DNA from 2 places in the Vibrio sp. JZG10 genome. Region 2 is predicted to be linked to the other one. Evidence: riboswitches for the same ligand, from Rfam matches in the RefSeq annotation. Region 2 holds a riboswitch; the other holds the start of a gene.
The links. Region 2 has a riboswitch for thiamine pyrophosphate ahead of thiC (phosphomethylpyrimidine synthase ThiC). Riboswitches for the same ligand answer to the same signal wherever they lie in the genome.
Positions count from the first base shown of each region.

Region 1 (4,197 bases), on a different contig from region 2:
TACCTAAATGCGCACACAGCTTATGTTGCTCGGCAGGAATAGATTCTAATGCTTGCAACAGCAAGCGCGCCGCGTAAGGTAAATTAAAGAACACATGGGCGAGTAAAATGCCGTTCAAACCGTAAATAGAAAATGGCAGTTTGCTATCGAAACTCTGTAGCCACTGCGCTAACAAACCGCTGTTGCCATAAATCGCTAGTAGCCCGAAAACACCAACCAAAACAGGCAAAACTAGCGTCGATGCAAACAGCTTAAGCAGTAATGACTTACCCCAAAATTGGCGACGTGAAAGCGCATGCGCAACTGGAATGGCAAAGCCAACACTGAGCAATGTGGAAAGAAAAGCTTGGTAGAAGCTGAACTTGGTGACATGTTGATAATACGGGTCGTCCCATACCACAGACACATCAAGTGAAGGGGCTTGAACAATCAAAGCACCTAGGGCAGAAACAACAAAGGTCGCGATGATCATCGCGACCCCTAAACCTATTTTTGGAACAGAATTCAAAGGTAAAACCTATCTCATTCAGATGAGGGGTGGAACGTCAGCTAAAACATCAGTGCGCTTTGCCATTCGCGAATCCAAGACTTACGCATTTTTGCCACTTCATCAGCACTAAAGCTCAACGACTTGTTTGGAACGCTCAAGGTTTCAAAACCTTTAGGTAACTCAACGTCAGTAACAGGGTACATCCAGTTACCCGTTGGCATCGCTGACTGGAACTCATCACTTAAAATGAAATTCATAAATTGATCAGCAAGTTCTGAATTTTTTGCCCCTTTCACTTTAGCGGCGACTTCAACTTGCATGTAGTGACCTTCAGCAAAATTCGCCGTCGCAAACTTTGAATCGTTTTCCGCAATTAAGTGGTACGCAGGTGACGTAGTGTAAGAAAGCACTAAGTCCGACTCGCCGTTAAGGAACATGGAATACGCTTCTGACCAACCTTTCGTGACCGTTACGGTTTTGCTCGCTAGCTTCTGCCACGCTTGCGTCACATCGTCGCCATAAATGGATTTCATCCACAGCATCAAGCCTTGGCCCGGCGTTGACGTACGCGGATCTTGATAAATCACTTTCAAATCGTCGCGCGCTTCCACCAGCTCTTTCATGCTTTTCGGCGGATTAGCCAGTTTCTCTTTGTTGTACACAAACGCGAAGTAACCGTAATCGTACGGTACAAACGTCGTATCGCTCCAACCGTTTGGTAACACTGTGTTGGCCGTATCCACATTGTGCTCAGTAAGCAAACCGGTTTTCTTCGCTTCAGCCATCAGGTTGTTATCCAAACCTAACACGATGTCGGCTTTGCTATTACCGCCTTCAAGACGAAGACGATTCAGGATCGACACACCATCGTCCAACGCAACGAAGTTAACGTCACAGCCACATTTTGCTTCAAAAGCTTGCTCGATTTTAGGACCCGGCCCCCAATCTGCAGCAAAAGAGTCGTAGGTATAGATAGTTAATGTGTTTTCAGCAGCAAACGCTGAAGTAGAGGTGATTGCAGCTAAGGCAATCAGATTTAGAGTGGGTTTCACTGCTCGCTCTCCATGAGTATTTCAGAGAAATAAGTTGAGCGGCACAGGGTTTGAGGCGGCTATTAAGGATTTCCAATATCCAGACTCAATTCCTACGCCAGCATTATCTGGTTCAGGTAATACGGGTCCCTAGTAAAGCACTTAGGTCTCAGCGCCCAAATGCATTGATTGACTCAATGCAAAATGGGTTTGCTCCCCGATGAGTTGGATGGATTGTAAAGGTATTTGAGTGGTTACACAATCAGCTCACGAGCGCTGGTCATAGCCCCAACGAGGCACTAAACCTTGCTCAATACCTAAGTGGTCGAGAATTCTCGCCACCATAAAATCCACTAAGTCTTCAATGCTCTTTGGCTGATGGTAGAAGCCCGGAGCCGCTGGCATGATGGTGACGCCCATTTGCGATAGCTTGTGCATGTTCTCCAGATGCAGCGTTGAAAATGGCGTTTCACGAACCACGAGCAACAACTGCCCGCGTTCTTTCATTACCACATCAGCCGCCCGTTCGATCAAGTTGTCCGACATACCATGCGCGATCGCCGCAACACTTCCTGCTGAACATGGGCAAACCACCATTTGCTTTGGTGCCGCTGAGCCAGACGCTACTGGTGAGAACCAGTCATCTTTACCACAAACAGTGATGTTATTTGGATCACAGTTGAGATGTTCCACCAGCGCTTGCTTTGCGGCGTCTGGCCCACTTGGCAGCTTAAGGTTGTGTTCGGTTGCCATCACAACGCGAGCCGCCGAAGAAATCAGAACGTAGACATGATAATCCGCCGCGACTAAACATTCTAAAAGGCGCAGACCATAAGGCGCACCAGATGCTCCAGTTAACGCTAAAGTGATGGCTTTTTCTGCTTGCTGCTGTTTGTTTTGCATAAAATCAGACTTTTTGTTTAAGTTGCTCGAGGAGCTTGCCGTGAATACCGCCAAAGCCACCATTACTCATCACGAGGATTTGGTCACCTGGCTGCGCACGTTCAACGATTTTCGCTACAAAGTTATCGATGTCAGCGTCAACAAAAGCAGGTTGCTGACATTGTTCCGCGATATCTTGCACCGACCATTCGATGTTGTCTGGTTGGAATAAGAACACTTCATCTGCGCTGTGTAGCGAATCCGCGAGTGTGTTTTTGTGCACGCCGCGCTTCATAGTGGCAGAACGAGGTTCCAACACGGCAAGAATGCGTTTTTCGCCTACCTTGTTACGCAAACCACCGACGGTGAGTTCAATTGCCGTTGGGTGATGCGCAAAATCATCGTAAACCGTGATGCCTTGTTCTTCACCTTTGAGCTCTAAACGACGCTTAGTGTTGATGAAACGGCCCAGAGCCTGACAAGCAAGTTCCGGCGTTACACCAACGTGTCGTGCGGCGGCAATCGCCATTAACGCATTATCAACGTTATGGTCACCCACCAAATTCCATTCGACGGTACCAACCTTCTCGCCTTGCAACGCAACGTCAAATTTTGAGCCATCAAGCACTAATTTGTGCGCTTGCCAGTCGCCACCAACACCTGAAAACTGCTTTTCTGTCCAGCAACCACGCTCTAATACATCCGCCAAAGCTTGGTCTTGCTTCGGAGCTAAGATTAAGCCATTTCCGGGAACCGTTCGCACTAAATGATGGAATTGGCGCTTGATCGCCTCTAGATCATCGAAGATGTCAGCATGATCAAACTCAAGGTTGTTCATGATTAAGGTTCGAGGATGGTAGTGCACAAACTTAGAACGCTTATCGAAAAAAGCACTGTCATATTCGTCCGCTTCAACGACAAAAAACATGCTTTCACCCAAACGAGCAGAGACTCCAAAGTTACCAAGTACTCCACCAACTAGGAAACCAGGTTGATAACCGCAGTCTTCGAGTATCCAAGCCAGCATGCTCGACGTGGTCGTTTTACCGTGTGTACCCGATACCGCCAATACCCAGCGATCGTGCAGCAAAAACTCGTTGAGCCACTGCGGACCAGAGGTGTAGCGCATGTTGGTATTGAGCACATGTTCAACACATGGGTTACCACGGCTCATGGCATTACCGATCACCACAAGGTCTGGTTGAGGGTCGAGTTGAGACGGGTCGAAGCCTTCAATAATTTCAATACCTTGAGACTCAAGCAACGTGCTCATCGGTGGGTAAACGTTGGCATCAGAACCAGTGACTTTATGCCCTAATTGGCGCGCTAAAATCGCAGCGCCGCCCATAAATGTGCCACAGATACCCAAGATATGAATGTGCATAAACTAAACCTTGTAATGCGTTCTTTAATGCTTTCATTATCGCGATCACAACCAGAAAAGCGAGAGACTTTAGCCTTCTTCTTGCAGTCCCTTTCACAAATATGACAAGGTTGAACACAGACTGTACAACCTCTTGCTTACTGATGAATACCTCAAGCAAGTCTACAAATAAATTGAGATCTCAAACAGTTACTTCATTACCATTAAAAAGATCTGCGACTTAAACTTACATCCAGCGCAATCGTTTAACATCCATAAAGAGATGCTCACTTGCGCACTACCCCCAATGAAATGAAAATGTAAGGATTAACCATGTCAGGACTGCGCACCCTAGGCGAGTTCATTGTCGAAAAACAAGCGGATTTCCCCCACGCTAGCGGTGATCTATCATCCCTTTTAGCCTCCATTCG
Region 1 covers NZ_JBSUGE010000016.1:84,855-89,051, forward strand. Annotated here, with positions in the region: gene thiP (thiamine/thiamine pyrophosphate ABC transporter permease ThiP) at 1-508, opposite strand, end outside; gene thiB (thiamine ABC transporter substrate binding subunit) at 550-1,542, opposite strand; TPP riboswitch at 1,615-1,751, opposite strand; gene ACWYVB_RS17750 (flavin prenyltransferase UbiX) at 1,789-2,424, opposite strand; gene mpl (UDP-N-acetylmuramate:L-alanyl-gamma-D-glutamyl-meso-diaminopimelate ligase) at 2,429-3,787, opposite strand; gene fbp (class 1 fructose-bisphosphatase) at 4,100-4,197, shown strand, end outside.
Region 1: another riboswitch for thiamine pyrophosphate. It lies ahead of thiB (thiamine ABC transporter substrate binding subunit); the one in region 2 lies ahead of thiC (phosphomethylpyrimidine synthase ThiC).

Region 2 (4,197 bases):
TCTTCATCGAGCAGAACTTTGGTCCGCACATCGAACAGAAGTGAGCAACTTTGCCGGACTCTTGAGGTAAAGTTTCGTCATGGAAAGCGCGCGCGGTTTCTGGGTCGAGTGACAAGTTGAATTGGTCTTCCCAGCGGAATTCAAAACGTGCTTTAGAAAGCGCGTTATCACGAACTTGTGCGCCAGGGTGCCCTTTAGCTAAATCAGCGGCGTGCGCAGCAAGCTTGTAAGTGATCATGCCTACCTTCACGTCTTCTTTGTTTGGTAAGCCAAGATGCTCTTTAGGTGTTACGTAACAAAGCATCGCACAGCCATACCAGCCAATCATGGCAGCGCCAATACCTGACGTAATATGGTCGTAACCAGGAGCGACGTCTGTCGTCAGTGGACCAAGGGTGTAGAACGGAGCTTCATGGCAGTGCTCTAGCTGCTCTTCCATGTTCTCTTTGATCATGTGCATTGGAACATGGCCAGGACCTTCGATAATCACCTGTACGTCGTATTCCCACGCAACCTTAGTCAACTCACCAAGAGTACGAAGCTCCGCAAATTGCGCTTCGTCATTAGCATCGGCAACCGAACCAGGGCGCAGACCATCACCGAGAGAAAGTGCCACATCATACTTGGCACAGATTTCACAGATCTCTCGGAAGTGGGTGTATAAGAAGCTTTCTTGGTGATGCGCTAAACACCATTTCGCGATGATAGAACCACCACGAGAGACTATGCCAGTAACACGCTTTGCAGTCATTGGCACATAGCGAAGTAGTAAACCGGCATGGATAGTGAAGTAATCAACGCCCTGTTCTGCTTGCTCAATCAGAGTATCGCGCATCACTTCCCAGTTAAGGTTTTCGGCAACTCCATTCACTTTTTCCAGCGCTTGATACATAGGTACGGTACCGATCGGAACCGGGCTGTTACGCAGAATCCACTCGCGAGTTTCGTGGATGTTACGTCCAGTAGAGAGATCCATAACGGTATCCCCACCCCAGCGTGTCGCCCAAACGAGCTTCTCAACTTCTTCCTCAATCGAAGACGTCACCGATGAGTTACCGATATTGGCGTTCACTTTGACCAAAAAGTTACGTCCAATGATCATTGGTTCGGATTCTGGGTGGTTGATATTAGAAGGGATAATCGCGCGACCTTCGGCAACTTCTTTGCGAACAAACTCGGCGGTAATGTCCTTTGGTAGGTTCGCCCCGAAGCTTTGACCTGGATGTTGTTGATTCAGCACTTCATCACGGTACTTGGCACGACCCATGTTTTCACGCAGCGCGATGAATTCCATTTCTGGGGTGATAATACCTTTGCGAGCATAGTGCAGTTGAGTGACGCATTGCCCATCTTTGGCACGTCGAATACGTGGTAGATTGCCGTAACGAAGATCGTCTAGTGTTTCGTCTTCTAAGCGTTCTTTGGTGTACACCGAGCTTACTTCATCGAGTAACTCTGTGTCACCTCGCTCTTCAATCCAGCTTTCTCTTAGCTTTGGTAAGCCGCTATAAAGGTCAATATCGTAGTTCGGATCAGTATAAACACCTGACGTATCGTAGACTCGGACGGCTTCATTCGGCTCGAAAATAGGCGCTTCTTTTGTGCCACCAATCAGACTATCTGCTAGCGCTATTTCACGCATAGGTACACGAACATCTGGACGTGAACCTTCTACATATACTTTTGTGGAATTTGGGTACGGCTGTACCGAGAGTGTTTCAATAAACTGTTTTGCTTCCAGTCTCGCTTGTTTGCGACTCGACATAGCATTTTTCCTTGCTTTGTTATACTAGATAAAAAGTAATTGGATAAAAATGCTTGGCGGATAGATGCGACAAGAGGAGTCAAATTAAGGCTAAATAAAGCTTAAGTAATTTGCCTGTAACAACATTCGACTATTTGATAGGTCAACCAGAAAAAACTCCGGTATAAATATCTTCTCTTGTTCCCTTCGCAGATTCTAATCTGATCAGGTTCAACGGATCCCGAATTAACGGTCTCAGCCTTATGGCACTCCGACAAGTGATATCAGTATATAAAAACGGCCTGGTTAAACCAAGCCGACCTGTTTAATTTTTAACTACTTTGCTAGCTGCGCATCAATAATTGGAAACCGATCCACGCAGCAGAGATGCTCAGCACCACATTTAATAAAATATTTAACCCCATCTTAAGAAACGCACCTTGCTGCATAAGTAAAACATTATCCATAGAAAAGGTGGAAAACGTCGTCAGTGCCCCTAAAAAGCCCAAACCAATCACTTGTCGCCAAGGTTCTGTTGCCAACAGTTCATTGTCGAACGCAGCAATCAACAAGCCCATGATAAATGAACCAACCACATTAACAGTTAGCGTACCGTATGGAAAACCACGCCCCAATAAAATGACACACAGTTCAGATATCAAGTAACGAGAACACGCACCGAAAGCACCACCTAGTGCAATAAAACCAAGAATGGAAAACTGCCCCATAATTCCCCCAACACTATTGATGACGATATTGTAACCAAAACTAAAGCAATATTGATGGTGAAATTTTAGAATTCGACAACGTATTGCATTTAAAACACGCTGAGATTAAAAAAGTTACAGGAGTCACTTTACTTCAATATACCCCATCAAACCGGTTTTCATGTGCTCAATAACATGGCAGTGATACATCCAACGTCCAGGGTTGTTAGCAACAAAGGCAGCTTTGGCACTGCCATTTTTTCCAAGTAAAACCGTATCGGTATGGAACGGTTCGTCGAGTTTCTTTCCATCTAACTCAAGAACAGTAAATGTATGCCCATGAAGATGAATAGGATGATGATATTGAGTAACGTTCTTCAAATTGAAGATATAGGTTTTTCCAAGCTCCAATGTTGAAAGTGGTGCTGGGATATTATCTTTACTCATTCCCTCCCAAGCTCGTTTGTTCATCAGCCAGAATTTAGGTATCGCTTTGCCCGATTTATCGGCAGGAGTGATCGCCCCCTCCCATTCAAACACATAATCGATTTGCTCCGCATTTTCCAAATCAAGATCAGGCACAGGGTTGAGAGGCAATAAAGGCAGTTTCTTGTTGCTTGGCAGGTCAGACTCAACAACTTCAAACTCACACAAGGAGAATGGGAAGCGCCCTTTCATTTGACGCACATAAACACGCTCTCCAGCCTTCGGAGCAATCAATCCGATATCCAATCTCATTCCCGGACCAATTTTGTGTTGAGTGAGCCTATAAGGCGTTTTAACTGGATTGCCATCGATAGCAATAACCCAAGCCTCTGTGCCTTCAATCGCGATCGGATAGGTAATGGTGTTATCGACATTAGCAATTCTTAATCGCGTAGTCGCGTTCTGCTCCAGCGTATAAACAGGCTCATGAATACCATTGACGCTACTCCACTCTCCTGGCGTTCCCATACGTGCACTCAAGCGCGGCACCATTAGGTTCTTCCACTGTCCTTGCTTGTCTAAATGCCAATGCTTGAGGACGACTTCATGCTCTTCATCAAACTGAACAGGCTCAGCCTCTTCAACAATTATTAGCCCAACCAACCCCATACCAAGCTGCTTAACGCTGTTCATGTGTGGGTGATACCAAAACGTACCTGCATCTGGCGGAATAAACTCATACGTAAAAGTCTCTCCGGGCATGATAGGAGCCTGGCTTAAAAACGGAACTCCATCCATTTCAATAGGAATCCTCAAGCCATGCCAATGAATCGTCGTCGGCTCTGATAGCTTATTGATGAAGTTGATTGTTACCTTTTCCCCTTGTCGGCAACGAATTATCGGTGCAGGTATACGCCCATTAAAAGCTAATACCTCAGTATTGAAACCGGGCACTAGTTCAGCCGTAGAAGGCTCTGCAGTGATATCGTATATATACTGCCCCTGCTTATTAGTACTCCTAGATAGAGAACATGCAGGTAGAACAGTAAGCGCGGAGATCGCTAAGGATGATTGAAGGAAGCGTCGACGAGATATATCCATACATAGTTACCCATTAATCCAGATCGGTTGAGTGTAACTAAATATAAATAATGATTCTCATTTATTGCTAACATTTCGGAGCACTTGGTTATAACGACTAGTCTAATAGGTTGGTGAGTAATAAATACTTACAAAGAGCAGCAGGCAGCAGAAAGGCATATAGGTGGGATGAGAGGACAAATGCATAGTGGCAAGCAGATACAAAAAAGGCTCTGACCT
Region 2 covers NZ_JBSUGE010000032.1:62-4,258, reverse strand. Annotated here, with positions in the region: gene thiC (phosphomethylpyrimidine synthase ThiC) at 1-1,765, opposite strand, end outside; TPP riboswitch at 1,930-2,028, opposite strand; gene crcB (fluoride efflux transporter CrcB) at 2,089-2,472, opposite strand; gene ACWYVB_RS22780 (multicopper oxidase domain-containing protein) at 2,596-3,978, opposite strand.